2 regions of the Actinopolyspora sabaoui genome follow, and region 1 is predicted to be linked to the other one. Evidence: riboswitches for the same ligand, from Rfam matches in the RefSeq annotation. Region 1 holds a riboswitch; the other holds the start of a gene.

Region 1 (9,714 bases):
TCCACGAGCGGCAGCACCTTGGACATGAACTTCCGGTAGTCCTCGTCGGTGGTCGCGTGGGCCTCGTCACCACCGATGTGCAGGTACTCACCCGGTGTCATCGCGGCGACTTCCCGGAGGACGTCGTCGACGAACTCGTAGGTGATGGCCTTGTCGATGCACAGCGAGCTGAAGCCGACCTCGATGCCGGTGTAGGGATCCGGTGCCTTGCCGTCGCAGTTGAGCTCGGCGTAGGACGACAGTGCGGCGTTGGTGTGTCCCGGCATGTCGATCTCCGGGACGATGGTGATGTTGCGTGCCGAGGCGTAGCGCACGATCTCGGCGAACTCACGTTTGGTGTAGTAGCCGCCCTCGCCGCCGCCGACCTCGGTGCTGCCGCCGTGGGTGGTCAGGCGGGGCCAGCTGTCGATCTGGATGCGCCAACCCTGGTCATCGCTCAGATGCATGTGCAGATAGTTGATCTTGTACTGTGCCAGCTGATCGATGTAGGTCTTGACCTGCCCGACCTCGAAGAAGTGCCGTGCCACGTCCAGCATCGCCGAACGACGTTCGAAGCGGGGTTTGTCCACGATCTCGCCCGCGCGGACCTGCCACGGGCCGTGTCGGGGGAAATCGCTCTCGGCCTTGGCGGGCAGCAGCTGGCGCAGGGTCTGCACCCCGTAGAACAGCCCGTCCGGGTCGGTCGCGTGGATCGTGAGCCGATCCCGGTCGATGTCCATCCGGTAGCCGGAGTCGCCCAGCCTGGCCCGCGAGCCGTCCAGCCGTAGCACGATGTCGTTGCGGCCCGGCCGGTCACGGTTGATCAGAAATCCGTAGCCGGTGGAGGGGCGTAGCTGTCGCTGCAGGTAGTGCGCGACCTTCTCGGCTTCCGGGCTGCCCGAGGGAGTGTGGATGCCGGTGTTCCATCTGAGGTGGAACTTCGCGCCCGATTCCTCGCTTACCCGGGTGGGGGCGGGGATGACGTCGTGCAGCGAAACGGTGTTGCCCGTGGCAGGCCGCTGGTTGTCCGGTGCGGCCCCGTCCCCCTGGGGACTGGCCACCGAGACTGTTCCGCCTGCCAGCATCGCGCTGGTGGCCAGCGCCAGTGCGGCGGGGAGCAGTCCGCGTGAGTTTCGGGGTGTTTCCCGAGTTCGTTTCATCCTGGTCTGTACCTCTCGTCGGAGACGGTTGGATAAGGTATAGACCAAAATCGCGGGGAAGGTATATAGCCTGTTCGGAGTAGAACGACTGCTGCCGACGGCCGCTTTCCGGTATTCGACACGCGTTGGCCCCGTCACAGCCCGGCTGTGACGGGGCCAACGGTTCGCGGTTTGGCCGTCACGAGGTCGTGCCGGTCAGACCTCCGCCTTGCTCGTTTCCTTCGGATCCTGCCCGGATTCCGAGTTCTCGGTGAGATCGTTGCCCCACCGCGCCCGCTCCGGCGTGTCGGGCTCCAACGCCGCCATCGGTACCGGCGCGTTCCTGCGTCGGGTGAGCGCGGAGACCACGATGATCGTGAGCAGTGCCGCCACCATCGTCACCGTGCGGAACGGGAACAGCACCGCGCCGTCCTCGTACCAGGGCCAGGGCAGCACCGGGGCGAGTCCGAAGGTGTCCTCACCCGCGGAGAACCGCAGCAGGACGGCGACGACGAAACCGGCCGTGGCGCCGATCCGGTTGGCGAACGGCACGAACAGCGCGCACACCAGCAGCGGGAACAGCATGACGAAGATCAGGTCACTGGCCAGGTACCACAGGTCGTAGACGCTGCTGGCCTGCAGCGCCATCAGGGTGGCCGCCGCACCGATGATGACGATCAGCCTGCGGATCACCTTCTGCACCTGCTCCGGACCCGCCTTCGGCCGCACCAGGCGTCGGTAGACGTTCCAGCCGGTCAGCGAGGAGGCCGAGAGCACCGAGGAGTCGACGCTGGACATCACCGCTGCCGCCAGGACGCCGAGTCCCAGCGCCGCCGCGCCGGTGGGAAGCAGGTACCGCAGCACGTACGGCAGCACCATGGAGGGGTTTTCCAGCGGAGGAGCCCCCTCCGCCTGGAAGTTCGCCGCCGTGGCCACCACGCCGATGAGCACCGGCGGAATGGCCGCCAGCACGCACATCACGCTGGCGCCCACCGAGAGCCTGCGCGCGTTCTTGGGGCTGCTGGAGGACAGCACTCGCTGGAAGTAGACCTGCCAGGGGATGCCGCCGAGCACCAGTGCGATTCCTGCGTCCCACCAGTTCCAGTAGGAGTGGCCCCAGGCGGGATCGTCCCAGCCGGTCAACGGCGGGAACAGCGATGCGTAGGACTCGAAGTCGAAGTTCGACGGGTAGGCCGCCCACGCATCGCCCAGGCCGCCGACCGCCGAGGCAGCGAACGGCACCGCCACGATCAGACCGATGAAGATGACCACGACCTGCACCACGTCGGTGATGGCCACCGACCACATGCCGCCGACCACGGTGTAGGCCACGGCGATCACCGCCGACAGGATGATGGAGATGGTGAAGTCCAGGCCGATGATCGTTCCGAAGGTGGTCCCCAACGCGGTCAGGATGGCCCCGGTCCAGAAGACCTCACCGAGGATGGCCGGGATCGCGCCGAGTCCGGCGACCTTCTTGCCGAACCGGATGTCGATCGGGTCGAGCATGGTGGTGAATCGGCCGCGACGCATCTTCTTTGCGAAGAACAGTCCGCCGATGAGCAGACTCACCGCGTACCCCCACGGCGCCTGTGCCCAAGCCAGACCGCTGTTGAAGGTGCTTTCGGCGGTGCCGCTGATATATCCGCCGCCGACCCAGGTCGCCGTCATGGTGAACACGCCGATCCAGAGCGGCATGTTGCGTCCCGCGACCATCGTGTCGCCCAGCCCGCCCCCGCGTCGGGCGGCCACGAAAGCACCCAGCCAGTAGAACAGCGCGTAGAAAGCCAGCATCGCGATCAGTCCGGGCCACGAAACATTCGGTTCCGCGAGCGCCACATATGTCAGGGCGAATGCCAGAACGATCACGAAAATGCCGATCTTCGCCATCCCTTTTTTGCCCTTGCGGGCAACGGGTGGTCGGGTGCTGTCGTCACCGTTCGTGCGTGTTTCGGCAGGCACGTTCTTCCCTTCCGTGTCGCTGTCAGAACGGTTCGAGACCATAGCCAGAAACAGCGTGGATGTACAGATGTACTAGTTACGTCGAAGTAACGAATCGCTGGCGGTGCGGGTGGCCGTTCTCCGGAGGGTTGCCCCCGTTGCGGAGTGGTTATTGGCAGAGATTATGCAGGTCATAGTGCTATTCAATGGTTTCGTGGCTCCGCTGGTGATGTCGCGCGCGGCCCGCGGGAAGTCTCGCTGCGTCGTGTTTTCGAGTGTTGTTCGACTCACCGTTCGATGAGATCCGCGACACAGATATCCGTCGATCCCACGTCTGCTTTCGGCCGACGTACGGGGGTTTCGTCCGTCTTCCGATTTCCACGTATGGTGTTATACCGATTACCGAGTGTTTTTTGATTTTTCGTATCGTGGAGGTGTTCGCTCGATCCGGAGCGGGGATCGTTCGTCGGGCTCCTCCGGTGCGGTTCGAATTCTTCCGGCGCCATTTCGAGGGGCGTTTCCAGGGGAATCGGGCCACTGCGGGAGGCCGGGCGGTAACTACGGCCCCGGTGAGCTCTCGGGACCGTTCGCCGTTCCCTCGGCTGCGCCGAGCGGTGGGCCGGAGAGGTCGGCCGCCCCGCGCGAGGGATCGCCCGCGTCGCGGCACGGTCGGCTCGGCGCTCCGCGAGGACCGTCCGGCGCAACCACGAGTGTGTGTCGCGACACATCCCCGAATCGGGAGCACAATCGGACGCGAGAGCCCAAAGGCTAACGTTGGAGACGGTCAGGACGACGGTTCTGGCGGAGGTACTACGAGAGATGCGCAGCGATACGTCATCGAAATCGGAGTCCGTTCCCGACGACGCGGCTGGATGTGGGGGTGGCGGGCTCCCCACCACCCCCTGCAGCGTGGTTTGGAGCGGTGGTCACCCCTTCGTACTCGAGGGAAACGGCGGGCGGTCGCGCTGGGTCGGTGTCGACGACCGGGGACGACCGCGGTTTCTCAGCGACGCCGAACTCAACCGCAGAGGCTGGTCGCTTCCGATGCACTGACCGGGCCGTTCATCAGCGTGACTCTCTGTCCTCGGGCTGATGCCGGTCGATCAGGAGTGTTCGTGATCGGGCACGCCACGTCGAGCGTGGCCGCCCCGGCACGTGTTGCCGGACCATGTGTTGCCGGACGTTCAGTGATGTTCCCTCGCGCGAGGCGGCGAAGTAAGACGGCGACCACGGACGCCCGTCCCGACTTCCCGGTACGGGCGGGCACGTGGAACCGCTGCCTCGACCGCCGTGCCGACATCCCCCTCACTCTGCTGACCAGCAGCGAAACGGCGGGCCGCGCGGCTACCGGTCCGCATGACCACGGGCCCGTGGCGAGCCGTGTTCGCCCCGCGGCACGCGCACCGTTCGTACGAAACGTTCCCGGTCGCCTACCTCCTCGCGGTAGCGGCCGGTCACCGGCCCGAAGTGCACCGACGAGCGCGCACGGGCCACGGAGTGCTCGAACCTCGTGCTCCGGCGGGCCTGCCACGGGCGCGACGCCGTGCGCCGCGAGCCGCACGGAATCCCCGTGGAGCGAGGGAGCACGGCCGAACTGGTGCCGTCATCGGGTGAGGGGGACATATGGCACCCTGAACCAACAGGCACGATGACACGTCCGGCGTTGCCGCGAGCGGACGTGTCACGGATCGCGGGCCGCCTCGTGCTGGCGAGTGGAGCGGCCCGTTCGCAGGGGAGGGTCTCGTGGTGCAAGACGCCGATGGCGCCACTACGGGATCGGCGCGGAACTCCGACGGTCAGTCTTCGGAACAGGGCATCGACCGCATCAGAGAAGTCGCCGCAGGTGTCTGGAGTGATCCGTGGTGGACGGTTCCCAACGCGCTGAGCTTGCTGCGGCTCGCCGGGGTTCCGGTGTTCTTGTGGTTGCTTCTCGGGCCGCAGTGGGAACTGCTCGCGTTGTTGGTGCTGGTCTTCAGCGGTCTCACCGACTGGTTGGACGGGAAACTCGCTCGCTGGCTGGATCAGTACAGCCGGTTGGGGCAGCTGCTTGATCCGGCTGCCGATCGGCTCTACATCGTGGCCACGCTGGTCGCCTTCGTGATCCGCGGCGTCGTGCCCTGGTGGGCCGCTTTCGCGCTCATCGCGCGCGACCTGCTGCTGACCCTGTGCCTGCCCGTGTTGCGGTACCACGGCTTCGAACCGCCGGACGTGCACTATCTGGGCAAGGCGGCGACGTTCTGCCTGATGTACGCGTTTCCGCTGTTGTTGCTGGTGCAGGGGGATTTCGCGTTCGACTGGATCGCCCGTCCGTTCGCCTACGCTTTCACCGGGTGGGGAGCGGCACTTTATCTGTGGGCCGGACTGCTCTACCTCGGTCAGGTGTTCGGAGCCGTCCGGCTCGCCCGCACGCGTGGGTGAACGGCATCGCTCCGGCGGGGCTGTGTCTTTCGGCCCGGGGTTGTTCGGCCCGGGCGATCAACCGTTGAACGAATATGATCATCACTGCGATGATCCGGGCAAGCCCCGGTTGGCAACCAGCTCCGTCGGTTCGAATATCGGGACTCGCCGTCCGACGTCGTGTACGGCGCGGTACGTTGGGTGGTACTGGCACGATCCATCCGCAGGAGGAGAGCTCAGGTGAGCACCAACGACGGGCCCGGCGACGTATCGCCGGAGCAGTCATCGGAGACCACCTCGGTCTTCAAGCCCTTCCTCTCCGAGCAGGAGAACGCAGAGAGTGCGCCTGCAGAGTCCACCGCGTCCGGTGTGGACGCGCTGCCCGCCGGATCCGCTCTCCTGGTGGTCAAGCGCGGCCCCAACGCGGGGTCGCGATTCCTGCTCGACCGGGAGACGACCAGCTCGGGTCGGCACCCCGACAGCGACATTTTCCTGGACGACGTGACGGTTTCCCGCAGGCATGCCGAGTTCCGCCGGGAAGGCGCGGAGTACGTCGTCGTCGACGTGGGAAGCCTCAACGGAACCTATGTCAATCGTGAACCCGTGGACACCTCGGTGTTGGCCAACGGTGACGAGGTCCAGATCGGCAAGTTCCGTCTGGTGTTTCTGACCGGTCCGGCGGAGGGCACGCAGGGCAGCCGGTGACGATCGGGCGGTGCTGCGCTCGGTGGCAGCCGGGGTGCCCCCGTTCGGCGCGAACGAGGTATTTCGAGCCGGCCGCCGAGTCCGCGAGCCAAGCTCGCTCGTGGACCTTTCGGAGCAGCCGCACCGGTTCCGTCCGGCGAGATCGCGCCGCTGTGGGACATGCCCGATCACCCGGGTGGGCGGGGTACGGTGTATACGTCCCATCGGGTGATCCACGGGACGAGGGAAGCGGTCGGCGCCTGTGTGGGCGGCGTCTTCGCCGTATCGCGGGTAGCGTCGAAGGCGTCGGTGCGCGATCCTCGAAGGAGATGTCACGCTTCGGCGCGCTGGAGGAGGCGATTTGACGATGAGCAGCGAGATGCGCGTCGTCGGCGTGCGAGTGGAACTGCCGGCCAACCAGCCGATCCTGCTGTTGCGCGAGACCGACGGCGAACGGTATCTGCCGATCTGGATAGGTTCGGTCGAGGCTACCGCCATCGCCCTGGAGCAACAGGGGGTGCGGCCTGCGCGGCCGCTCACCCACGATCTGCTCAAGGACGTGGTCGGTGCGCTCGGGCGAGAGCTGGAACAAGTGCGGGTGACCGACCTCCAGGAAGGGACCTTCTACGCGGAGCTCGTTTTCGACGGCGATGTGCGGGTCTCGGCAAGGCCGAGTGATTCGGTGGCGCTGGCACTGCGCACCGGTGTTCCGATCCACGCCGAGCAGTCCGTGCTCGACGAGGCGGGACTGCTGATTCCCGACGAGCAGGAGGACGAGGTCGAGAAGTTCAAGGAATTCCTGGACTCGGTCTCGCCGGAGGACTTCCGCGGCGCCGACACCTGAGGCGCTTCGGTCGCGGTGGTGCTTGTTCGCGCGACGGGTCGCGGGGAACGTCTCGAACATCTGAAGGGGATCGGGGCGTCTCCCCGCTGGTGCGGAGCACCGAAGTGGTGCGAGACTTCCACAGGGCGTTCCGCGCGTCGTGTTGACCGCCGTTTTCCGCGAGCATACTGTTGAGTGACACGGTGGACGTGCGCGCGGTGGTCGAGCGAATGGGGGCGTGACGAGATCGGATTCGGACGTGTCGACGACTGCGGTTCCGGATCCGATGGCCGCCGTGGGTCGGCCGAGGGGAGGCGTGCGTGGTCGAAAACGCATCACGGCTGGATACGAACGTAGAACAAGCCGAGTTGTTCCCGGACGCGGCGCTTCCGGACGAGCTGGTCGGTTACCGAGGACGCGCGGCCTGTCAGATCGCCGGTATCACCTACCGGCAGTTGGACTACTGGGCCCGTACCGAGCTGGTCGAGCCCTCGATCAGGCTCGCCGAGGGGTCGGGTTCGCAGCGGCTCTACTCGTTCAAGGACATGTTGGTTCTCAAGGTGGTGAAACGGCTGCTGGATGCGGGCGTATCACTGCACAACATTCGCATCGCCGTGGATCATCTGCGTGGTCGCGGGGTGCGTGATCTCGCCGGGGTCACGCTGTTCAGTGATGGGACAACCGTCTACGAGTGCACCTCGGCGGAAGACGTGGTTGATCTGTTACGTGGTGGTCAGGGTGTTTTCGGAATCGCTGTCAGTGGGGCGATGCGCGAGATAACCGGCACGATCCACGATTTCCCCGCCGAACGCGCCGACGGGGGTGGCCTCCGCACACCGGACGAGGACGAACTCTCCCGGAAGCGTCGGGACCGCCAAACCGGGTGATCGCGGGGGTTTCCCACGGGATTTCCCCACCAGATTTCACCGCCCGGATCCGCTCGAGCGGAGCCACGGTGAGCGGGGTGGGGCCGGGCTTTCGTGGCGCTTTCGAGGAGTGTGCACCTTGCCACACACTCCCTGGACGGGGCGATATGAGGTACGCTCACACCCGTCGCCGACCCCGTACGGGAGAGACCGTGCCGAGCAACTCGGTACGGCGCCGAAGGAGCAACCCCTCCCCGACAACCTCTCAGGCTATTGGGACCGTACGGGCGAGATACCTCTGGAAAGAGGGAGTCGCCACAGCGTCGTGGTGAACCCCGCCGACGGTGCAAGCCCGCCACACCGGGCGAAGCTCTCAGGCGCCCGTTTCGCGGGCATTGACAGAGGGGGAGGTCAGCAACTCACCCGAGTGCTGTCTGCCCTGTCCGAGATGCCCGACGATTGAGGTTTTGGCGATGACCGACGAACGTATCCCGTTGGCCGCTCTCGAGCACGGAACCCCGTTCGCCGACCGCCACGTTGGCCCCATGCCGGCTGAGCTGGCTCGGATGCTCGATGTGATCGGTGTCGGTTCCCTCGAAGAGCTCGGCGAACAAGCCGTCCCGGCGGGACTCCGGGAACGCGACATGCGGATGGCGTTGCCGGAACCGGCTACCGAGGCCGAGTCCCTGGACGAGCTGCGCGAGCTCGCGGACCGCAACAACCCCCACGTGGAGATGATCGGCCTCGGCTATCACCCCACCATCACCCCTCCGGTGATCCGCCGCAACGTGCTGGAGAACCCGGCCTGGTACACGGCCTACACGCCGTACCAGCCCGAGATCTCCCAGGGGCGGCTGGAAGCCCTGCTCAACTTCCAGACGATGGTCGCCGATCTCACCGGCGTCCCGGTTTCCAACGCCTCGATGCTCGACGAGTCCACAGCCGCCGCCGAGGGCATGACCCTGGTGCGCCGCGCGGGGCGTTCGAAGTCCCCCCGGTTCGTCGTCGACACCGATGCGCTGCCCCAGACCATCTCGGTGATCGAGACGCGTGCCGAGCCGCTCGGCATCGAGATCGTGCACGCCGACCTCTCGCAGGGTGCGGCCGGGCTTCCCGAAGGGGAGTTCTTCGGTGCGCTGTTGGCCTACCCCGGCGCTTCCGGTGCCGTGCGCGACCACGAGGAAGTCATCGCCGAGGTGCACCGGCGCGGCGGTATGGCCGTGGTCTCGGCCGACCTGCTGGCGTTGACGATGCTGCGTGCCCCCGGTGAGATCGGCGCCGACGTCGTGGTCGGGACCAGTCAGCGGTTCGGTGTCCCGATGGGCTTCGGCGGTCCCCACGCGGGCTACATGGCCGTGCGCAAGGGCGTGGAGCGCCAGCTTCCCGGCCGTCTGGTCGGGGTCAGCGTGGACGCGGACGGAAATCAGGCCTACCGGCTGGCGCTGCAGACCCGGGAGCAGCACATCCGCAGGGAGAAGGCCACCAGCAACATCTGCACCGCCCAGGTGCTGCTGGCCGTTGTCGCCTCGATGTACGCCGTCTACCACGGTCCAGAGGGGCTGCGTGCCATCGCGACCCGTACGCACCGCATGGCCACCGTGCTGGCCGAGCAGCTGCGTCGCGGCGGGGTGGAGGTCTGCCACGACGACTTCTTCGACACCGTGCTCACCCGCGTGCCCGGCCGGGCCGACGAGATCGTCGCCGCCGCACGCCGCAACGGCGTGAACCTGCGCAGGGTCGACGCCGACCACGTGGGCATCACCTGTGACGAGACCACCACCAGGCAGCGATTGGCCTCGGTCTGGCAGGCGTTCGGCCTGACCGACGGCGGCCTCACCCCGGTGGACGAGCTCGACAACCTGGCCTCGGACGCGCTGCCCACGGC
Region 2 (9,714 bases), on a different contig from region 1:
CTCCGGCCGGAACGGGTGGGAAATCCCGCTGTGGAACTGTGCTCGGTCCTCCGGAAGTCAGCCGGGATCCTCCCTGGGAGCTATCCCCGCGCGGTGTATCCGGTTCCGGTCGGTCTCCAGGTGACCGCCGACGGGAGGCACGGCGGGCAGTTCCTCGGTGATCTCGTTGGCTGGCGCCTCGTTGGCCTGCGCGTTGCGATCCGGCGCGCTCGTCGGATCCGGAAGCGTGAATTCGCCCGTGTCCCAGTCGCCGGGGCCGCGAGCACCCCCGGAGACGACGGCCGTGCTGACCACCGGGATTCTCGGAGTGCGCGAGGAGCGATGTTGCCCGAAGGGGTTGCGGGGAGCCTTCTCGCGGAGCCGGGCCAGCTTGGAGCGGTTGGCGCTGCCGACCGGGTCGGGATCTTCGCCGATGAGTTGGGCGTGCGCGGTGACCCAGACCTCACACGGCCAGCGGCGTGCACGCAGTCCGCCCGGACAGACGGGGCACCGCCCGTTCTCGTCGGGACCGTGCTCCGTCAGCAGGCCGCGCAGTCCTTCCGTCAACCGGTGCAGCTCCGAGCGGGCCAGCGGTAGCACCGCCTCCGCGGGGCCCTCGTCGGCCAGCTGCTCCAGCCGGTCGAGCTGTCGCTGTAAGGACTCGTGATCGTCTGCCGCGGTGATGCCCTCGAAGCCGTCCAGGGGATTCTCGGCAGCGGGCCGCGACTGCTCGACGGTGGTTTCGCCCAGATCGCCACCCAGCGTCGTCGTGGGGTTGTTCGGACGGGTCGGCCGACGAGTCCCGATCTCCATACGGATCCTCCCGAGCTTACTCGTTGCGTGGGAGCGGTGGAGTGGTACCGCACCTGACTGGACCATCGACGTTCACCCGTAAGAACTTCAGGTTTTGCTCGCTTCATCACACTTTCGTGTTAAAAGCGACTGAAGGCCGGTAGCGCAGTGAGAAGAAAATCAGCTGAATATCCGGCCGCAGGGCTTCGGTAACCCGGCATCGGTGTTCTACACTGGTAATTGGCGGCCAGCTCCCGGTGACCCCCAGGCTGGTTGAGCAGGCCGCCTCGAACGAAACGGGGCCTCCCTCACGCGAGAGAGGCCCCGTTTCTTCCGCTGTGGCGCTTCGTCCGCCCGGTCCCCCGATCAGGCGACTCGGCCGTCACGCTCCGAGTACACTCACCACGGTCTCGTGCGACAGGCCGTGCGCGGCGGCGACGGGTTCGTTGACCAGCGTGCCGTCGTGGGTGTTCAACCCCGAGGCCAGCGCCTCGTCCTCGCGGCAGGCCTGCCGCCAGCCCCGCTCCGCGATCCGCAGCGCGTAGGGCAGCGTCACGTTGGTCAGTGCGTGGGTCGAGGTGTTCGGCACCGCCCCCGGCATGTTGGCCACGCAGTAGAACACCGAGTCGTGCACCCGGTAGGTCGGGTCGTCGTGCGTGGTGGGGTGCGAGTCCGCGAAGCACCCGCCCTGGTCGATGGCGATGTCCACCAGCACGCTGCCCGGTTTGAGCTGCGCCACGAGTTCGTTGGATACCAGCTTCGGCGCCTTCGCCCCGGGGATCAGCACCGCACCGATGATCAGGTCGGCCGCGCGAACCGCCTGCTCGACGCTGTAGCGGTTCGAGGTGACCGTGCGGATACGTCCGTCGAAGTCCCGGTCGATCTCACGCAGTTTGTCCACATTGGTGTCCAACAGTTCCACATCCGCGCCCATGCCGAGCGCGACCCGCGCGGCGTTCAGCCCCGCGACGCCGCCGCCGATCACCACGACCCGGGCCGGGTGAACACCGGGAACCCCGCCGGGCAGCATGCCTCGCCCGCCGCTCGGACGCATCAGCGAGTAGGCCCCCACCTGCGGAGCCAGTCGACCGGCCACCTCGCTCATCGGCGCCAGCAGCGGCAGCGCACCGTCGGCGGTCTGCACCGTCTCGTAAGCGATGCCGGTGACCCCGGAGTCCAGCAGCGCGTTGGTGAGTCCACCCGAAGCCGCCAGGTGCAGGTAGGTGAACAGCACCTGGTCCCGCCGCAGTCGCGGGTACTCCTCCTCGATCGGTTCCTTGACCTTGAGCACCAGTTCACCCTCGGACCACACCTCGTCGGCGCCGGGAAGAACCTTCGCCCCCGCCGCGAGGAACTCCTCGTCGGGGATGGACGAGCCCTCGCCCGCGTTCGCCTCCACGAACACCTCGTGGCCTCTGCCGACGAACTCGTGCACCCCCGCTGGTGTGAGCGCGACGCGGTACTCGTTGTTCTTGATCTCACGGGGTACGGCGATCTTCACTGCGGTTTCCTTCCGAGGGTGGTGTTCGATTCCGTTCGGGTGATCACCGAACCGGCGGGTGTGCCGGGGGCGTTCTCCGCACCGCGCCGTCCGTCCGCCCCGGTGTGCGGGAGGGAGGGAGCAACGCTGTCGCGCACCACGATGCTCCGTCACCGGTCCGGCCGCATCATTCCCGCACAATGAGATCGCACCGGTGCTCTTGTGCTGTCGGCACAACAGTCAGCCGTGTGGGTTCCACCGCTCGGCCAGCAACTGCACCAGCAGTGCCGAGCGCACGTCCGCGTCGTCGAGGTCCACCTCCAACAGCGCCCCCACCCGCTTCATCCGGTACCGGAAGGTGTTCGGGTGCACCCGCAGTTCCCGGCTCGCCGCGCGCGGGTCACCGGGGTGACGCAGCCAGGCGTGCAGCGTGCGCAGGTACTCGGTCCCCTGACCGTGGTCGTGGTCGCGCAGCCGCTGCAGCGGGCCGAGCGACCCCACCCCGGCGTCGCCCGCGACACCGGCGGTCCTCGCCAGCACCAGGGAGTGCCAGAGCTGTTCGTGGACCGCGATCTCGCGTTCCACCATGCCCGTGCGCAGCAGCGCCAACACCTCGTCCGCGCTGCCGCGGGATTCCGGCAGCTCCGCCACCGGGGTGGCGGTTCCCACCGCCACCAGCGGCCGCGGATCGGCCGCGTCCATCTCGTGGATGTGCGCCAGCAACGCCTCCCGCAGCGCGGGCCAGCCACCCGTGCCGGAGCGGTCGGGCACCACCGCGTACAGCACCCCACCCGACTCGGCGACCATCGGCCCACGCCCGATCCCCCGGGTGATCCACTCCCACATCGCGAGCCGGTGCCCCTCGTCGGTGCCGTCGCTGGCACGCACGTCGATCGCCACCACCCGATGTGGTTCGGCACGTATCCCCAACTCGTTGGCAGCCGCCCGCCACCCCTCGGCACCTTCCAGCAGTGACCGCACCAGCCCGGCCGAACGCTGCCGCTCCGAGTCGGTCATCACCCGCCAGCGGAGCAGTTGCAGCGCCACCAGCGCGGCGGTGTCGGCGAACGCCGAGGCGCGCTGCTCGGACACTTCGCCGGTGACCACGGCCCACATCGACCCGAGCAGTTCACCGCCCATCCGGATCGGCACCACCAGCCGGGGCAGGGTGCCGTCCGGCTGCTCCGGGACGTAGACGGCGGAACCACCGCGGCTCAGCTGCCGGAACGTGCCCCGGGCCCGGAACTTGGCCAGCACATCGTCGGGCTGCCTACGGCCCATGATCGTGGAAACCCGGGCGGGATCGGTCACGTCCTGCCGCGCGGAGTAGGCCAGCACCTGCGAATGCGCGTCCTCGATGGTCACCGGGGCGTCGACCACCTCGGCCACCGCGTCCGCCAGCCGGAACAGATCGCCCAGCCCCGCCGAGCTGCCCAGTCCTGCCGAGCTACCCAGCCCCGCCGAGCCGCCCTGCTGCGGAGTGCCCACGGCCGCGCCCTGGTCCGTTCCGGCCAGCGCACTCCGCAGCAACCACACCAGCTGTGCCCACGCCGCGCCCCGCCGGACCTCGATCAGCGCGAGCCCCGCTCTCTCGGCTTCCGAGATAACCGAGTCCTCGGTGCACACCGGCGGTTTCAGCAGCACGGCCGCCGCCTCCCGCGCACCGCACTCGCGCACCAGCTCCACGGCCTCCGCCCGGTCGGTGATCCCCACGCCGAGCACCACGTCGGCCGTTCCGATCCCACCGGGATCCTCGGGCTCGGCGATGACCACGTCCCCGACACCGCCGGTGTTCTCCGGCACCACCACCGGACGCAGCAGGGTGGGGCCGACTCGCTCGACCAGGCCCCGTACGTCGACCATCGCCCCTCCCGGGGTCGGGATCAGAAGGGAATTTCTCCGGTTCGATTCCCCGAGCGCTCCGGTGCCGGGTTCCGGCCACCCGTGCGAGGCCCGTGACCGCTTCCGGTAGTGATCGTGAGCACACCGCGCGAGCTTCGGCGCCCGATTCGCCGGTAGTGGTCGCGGCTTCGCGATATCCGGGGTTGGATACGCCCACCCCTCGGGTTATCGTTGCCGAACACAGCGACAATCGCATATCGGCCCACGACACCGGGCGGGAGAGTCCCGTGGGTGAGCACCGTGTACACGGTGTCACCGAACGGGCGCCGAAGGAGCAAAACTCCCCGTAAACTCTCAGGCATCCGTACCGTCCGATCGAGGCAACTCTGGAAAGCGCCGCCGAGACGAAGGCGCGCGCACCCACGGTGCAAACCGCGACGTCGCGGTGAAGCTCTCAGGTTCCGCAACAGAGGGGGAGGCCACCAAGTACGCGGACTCCGGTGTTCGCGGCATGCCGCCCGGCCGGGTGGAGTCGCGGCACGCGAGAATGCTCGTACCCGACGGCCCACGACGGGACATCGGGTACCGGTGTCCAAACGACAGCAATGGAGCCTCCCCCATGAGTCTGCCCACGGACCTCAAGTACACCCAGGAGCACGAGTGGCTGGCCGAGCGCGGCGACGTCGTGCGTGTCGGGGTCACCCCCTACGCGGCCAACGCGCTCGGCGACATCGTCTACGTCGACCTGCCCGAGGTGGGTAAGCAGATCACCGCGGGTGAGGCCTGCGGTGAGCTGGAGTCCACCAAGTCGGTCAGCGATCTCTACGCCCCCGCCACCGGCGAGGTCGTCTCGGTCAACGAGACCGTTGTCGACGACCCGGCCAAGATCAACGACGACCCGTTCGGCGATGGCTGGCTGCTGGAACTGCGCGTCAGCGAGTACGGTCCGCTGCTGGACGCCGGGCAGTACGCCGAACTCACGGGTGAGTGACCTCCGCCGCCGCTGATTGAGGCCCCGCCACGACGAGGTGGCGGGGCAGGCGAACCACACCTTACGTACGAAGAAGAGACGATCAATGGCGATCAGTGTCTTCGATCTTTTCTCGGTGGGGATCGGTCCCTCCAGTTCGCACACCGTGGGACCCATGCGCGCCGCCGCGCGGTTCGTGGCGCGGCTGGGTGAACAGGGCCTGCTGCCACGCGTCGCAAGGGTGCGGGCCGAACTGTTCGGCTCGCTCGGCGCGACCGGACACGGGCACGGCAGCCCCAAAGCGGTGCTGCTCGGTCTGGAGGGCCACCTACCGGAATCGGTCGATCCGATCGCGGTTTCCGGCAGGGTCGACGAGATCCGATCGACCGGCCGGTTGCTGCTGAACGGCACCAACGGAATCCGATTCGACTACGACGACGACCTCGTGCTGTATCGGCGCGAGACACTCCCGGTGCACCCCAACGGAATGCGGTTCACCGCGGTCGGCGAGTCGGGGGAGCAACTGTGCGGGGCGGTGTACTACTCCGTCGGCGGCGGTTTCGTCGTGGACGAGGAAGCCGCGGGCACCGACCGGATCAAACAGGACACCACCGAACTGCCCCACCGGTTCCGCACCGGGGCCGAGCTGTTGGAGCACTGTGCCGTGACCGGTTACTCGGTCAGCGAGCTCATGCTCGCCAACGAACTGGTCTGGCGTGACGAACAGCGGGTGCACGACGAGCTGCTGTCGATCTGGCACGCCATGCGCGAGTGCGTGCACAACGGTTGCAACAGCGAGGGCTCCCTGCCGGGTGGCCTGCGGGTCGAGCGACGCGCCGCCGAACTGCGCGCCAAACTCGGCGACACCGACGATCCGATGGAGTGGGTAACGGTCTACGCGCTGGCGGTCAACGAGGAGAACGCCGCCGGTGGTCGGGTCGTGACCGCGCCGACCAACGGTGCCGCGGGCATCGTTCCGGCCGTGCTGCACTACTACATGCGGTTCCTGCCCGGTGCGGACGGGAACGGGGTGGCCAGGTTCCTGCTCGCCGCGGGCGCGGTGGGGGTGCTGTTCAAGGAGAACGCCTCGATCTCCGGTGCCGAGGTCGGTTGCCAGGGCGAGGTGGGCTCGGCTTGTTCCATGGCCGCTGCCGGACTGGCCGAAGTGCTCGGTGGCACCCCTGCTCAGGTGGAGAACGCCGCCGAGATCGCCATGGAACACAACCTCGGTCTCACCTGCGACCCGATCGGCGGGTTGGTGCAGATTCCCTGCATCGAGCGCAACGCCGTGGCCTCGGTCAAGGCGATCACCGCTGCCAGGATGGCGCTGCGCGGTAACGGCAGTCACTTCGTCTCGCTGGACAAGGTCATCAAGACGATGCGCGCCACCGGCGAGGACATGAAGGACAAGTACAAGGAAACCGCGCGCGGTGGGCTCGCGGTGAACGTCATCGAGTGTTGACGGCCTCTGTCGCAGTTGCCTCCGTAGGAGCTTCCGTGGCGGAACCTCTCGCACGGCTCTCGCTGTGGGCGCCCCGACATCGGGTAGCGACCTACACAACGTCGGGACTGTCCTCGCGAGAGCCGCACGGGAGAACCCGCTGCGGTGCCGATTGCGAAGGGGGTCGGAGTGCGGCCTTGCGCCGAAGCGGCCCGGCGATTTCGCGGGAAATTGACGGAGGCCGAGGCGCATCGCCGCTCCGGCCCGATGATTTCGCGGGAAATTGACGCCCATCCGGGCTACCTCCCCCGCACCGGAGCGTCAATTTCCCACGAAATTTTCATCCCCGGGGGACGCTCCGCCGCGTAGGTCGCTACTCAAGGGCGGCCCAACGCTCCCGAGGTGCCGACTCACGTGCCGGCTACCCGGCCACCGTGCCGGAGTGACCGGCCCGGCGAAGCAGTGGGACTCGTGCGAGAGGTTGCGCTACCAGCACCGCGACGCGTACCGGGCGAACCGGATGCTCCCTCAGAATTCGAAGACCTTACCGGTCTTGGCCCGCATTTCGCACTTGTTGGAGAACGTCTCGCGGTGGTCGACGGCCTGGTTCCGCCACATCCCGGTGGCTTGGACGGTGACCGGGCGGTACACCAGCGGACACATCGGATTCCGCTCCTCCTGGAGTGCGCCGAACTCGCCCTCACTGTTCGTCAGTTGCTCGCACGCCTCCTCGGCCCGGGGGTGAGTTCCGCCGGTCGGTTCGCAGCGCAGGGTTGCCGATCGCGTCCGTTCCGCGCGGTTGCTCGGTACGACTCGAAGACTGAGTACGCTGACCGCCCGCTGAACCTCATCCGACGAGGTCGCGCTCGCCGCGGCAGCCCGTTCGGCGCCCGTGTGCGGTGCCAACGGCAACAGCATGCCCGCGACGGCCGCGCAGGCGGTGATCAGAGTACGGCCGAGCGGTCCGGAAAAGCTCATGTTGTGCTTCCTCCGTGTCGATAGGGGATCGCCTCGGGAAATGCTTACCCGGTTGGAGTAGCCCCGCGCCGCAATCACGGGGCACTATCACCGGATCGAGTTTCCTCCGATCGTGGAAGCAGCGTGTGTCGCGAATTCGCGTCGTACACGCACGACAACGAGTCGGCTCAGCGAGCGGCGAGGTCCGTGCCGGGTGGACACCAGGAGGAAGCGGTGCCGAGACCCCGGTCAGACATGATCGCGGATGACGTCGTTGACCGCACGCTGGAAGCCGTTGACCAGTACCTGAATGGTGAGCGGACGCAGCTGGTCGGCCGCGCTCCTGACCCGTTCCCGCTCGGATTCGGGTCGTCCCCGCTCCACGTAGGGACGCAACACGTTGGCCGCGAACAGTTCGCGCAGTTCGCTCGCCATCTGCGAGGTGTGCTGTTCCACGATGTGTTTGGCCTGCAGCAACATTTCCCGCGGCAGCCGCAGTTCGGTGATCTGTAATCCCACGTTGAGCATGGACGCGCTGGTCAGGCGAAGCCTTTCGGCGTTGTCGGCCGTCTCCTCGGTGATCCGTTCCAGGATGCCCAGCGTCAGCAGCTGCTCGATCTCCTCGTCGGAAAGGGCCCGACCGGCGCGCCGGTCCAGTTCCTCCCGATCGATCTCCTCGGCCTGATCGCTCGTCCAGGGAGCCAGCAACGCGCGTTGCAGCGCCAGCTCCTCCGGCGGAGCGTCCTCGGGAATCCGCTCCAGATGCCCCTCGATGGCCGTCAGCGTGAAGCCGAGGTTCTGCAGCTCCCGGATCAGGTCCAGCCGGGCCAGGTGATCCGCCCCGTACAACCCGACGCGACCGCGCAGGCGAGGTGGTGGCAGCAGACCGCGTGACGCGTAGAAGCGCACCGTACGCACGGTCACGCCCGCCCTGGCTGCCAGCTCGTCGATCGTGAGCTCTTCGTCGGCTGTTCGGAGCATGTCCAGCAGGATACTACTTGACCAATGTGACACCAGGAATGTAACACTAACTCCGTCGAATTTGGGGTGGCCGCGATCACCTTCCGGCGAGAACGAGGGAGTGTGCGCCAGTGGCGCGATCGGATGAGCGAGCCGTCGGGGCGGGGCCACTGGCCGGAGTGCGGGTCGTCGAACTCGCCGGACTCGGTCCCGCGCCCTTCTGTGCCATGCTGCTGGCGGACCTGGGGGCCGACGTGGTCCGCGTCGAGCGTCCCGTGGGAGGCAGCGGCAAGGAGGACCTACTCAACCGGGGCAAGCGGTCAGTGCGGGTCGATCTCAAGCACGAACGCGGTTCCGAGACGGTGCTGGCACTGGCGGAACGCGCCGAGATCCTGCTCGAGGGCTTCCGCCCCGGCGTCGCCGAGCGGCTCGGCGTGGGGCCCGACCCCTGTTTCGAGCGCAATCCCGATCTCGTCTACGGCCGCATGACCGGGTGGGGACAGGACGGTCCGCTGGCCGAAACAGCGGGCCACGACATCGACTACATCGCGCTCAGCGGGGTACTGCACACCATCGGCGACGCGGACGGGCCGCCCCGCGTTCCGGTGAACCTGCTCGGTGACTTCGGTGGTGGTGCGATGTACCTGGCCGTGGGAGTGCTCGCTGCCCAGCTGCGTGCCCGCGCGGGCGGCGGCGGCCAAGTGGTCGATGCGTCCATAGTGGACGGATCGGCGCATCTGGCCACTCTGTTGCACGGCATGCTCGCCACCGGCGGATGGAACACCCGACGCGGCAGCAACCTGCTGGACGGTGGAGCGCCGTTCTACGACGTCTACGCCACCTCCGACGGAGAGTACATGGCGGTCGGCGCGCTCGAACCGCAGTTCTACGAGCAACTGCTGGTGGGGCTGGGCCTGTCCGGTGAGCTGCCCGACCGGGACGATCCCGCCAACTGGCCGGAGATCCGCGAGCGGCTCACCGAGGCGTTCGCGAGCGGCACCAGACAGCACTGGACCGAGATCTTCGACGGCACCGACGCCTGCGTGAGCCCGGTGCTGTCGATGACCGAGTCGGCCCGCCATCCGCACGTGCTCGCCAGGAAGACCCTCGTCGAATCCGAGGGAGTGGTGCAGCCCGCCCCCGCACCGCGGTTCTCGCACACCCCCAACCCCGCGCCCGGTCCCGTCGCGGATTCGGGAGCCCACAGCGGGCGGGTACTCCGGGAATGGCGGGTGGCAGACCACGACGGCCTGTTGTCCTCCGGCGCCGTGCACGGCGAACTCGACGAGCCCT

The links. Region 1 has a riboswitch for glycine ahead of gcvP (aminomethyl-transferring glycine dehydrogenase). Riboswitches for the same ligand answer to the same signal wherever they lie in the genome.
Region 2: linked by a shared signal. The riboswitch ahead of gcvH (glycine cleavage system protein GcvH) and the one ahead of gcvP (aminomethyl-transferring glycine dehydrogenase) in region 1 are both predicted to bind glycine.

Annotation. Positions count from the first base shown of each region.
Region 1 covers NZ_JBMIHH010000010.1:161,092-170,805, reverse strand. Annotated here, with positions in the region: gene ACOQFL_RS18825 (beta-N-acetylhexosaminidase) at 1-1,139, opposite strand, end outside; gene ACOQFL_RS18820 (high affinity choline transporter 1) at 1,335-3,008, opposite strand; gene clsA (cardiolipin synthase ClsA) at 4,803-5,477, shown strand; gene garA (glycogen accumulation regulator GarA) at 5,697-6,161, shown strand; gene ACOQFL_RS18805 (bifunctional nuclease family protein) at 6,508-6,984, shown strand; gene ACOQFL_RS18800 (MerR family transcriptional regulator) at 7,284-7,850, shown strand; glycine riboswitch at 8,021-8,121, shown strand; gene gcvP (aminomethyl-transferring glycine dehydrogenase) at 8,303-9,714, shown strand, end outside.
Region 2 covers NZ_JBMIHH010000005.1:89,987-99,700, forward strand. Annotated here, with positions in the region: gene ACOQFL_RS10460 (hypothetical protein) at 58-792, opposite strand; gene ald (alanine dehydrogenase) at 1,154-2,272, opposite strand; gene ACOQFL_RS10470 (PucR family transcriptional regulator) at 2,492-4,114, opposite strand; glycine riboswitch at 4,359-4,473, shown strand; gene gcvH (glycine cleavage system protein GcvH) at 4,713-5,084, shown strand; gene ACOQFL_RS10480 (L-serine ammonia-lyase) at 5,170-6,525, shown strand; gene ACOQFL_RS10485 (SSI family serine proteinase inhibitor) at 7,033-7,482, opposite strand; gene ACOQFL_RS10490 (MerR family transcriptional regulator) at 7,711-8,442, opposite strand; gene ACOQFL_RS10495 (CaiB/BaiF CoA transferase family protein) at 8,553-9,714, shown strand, end outside.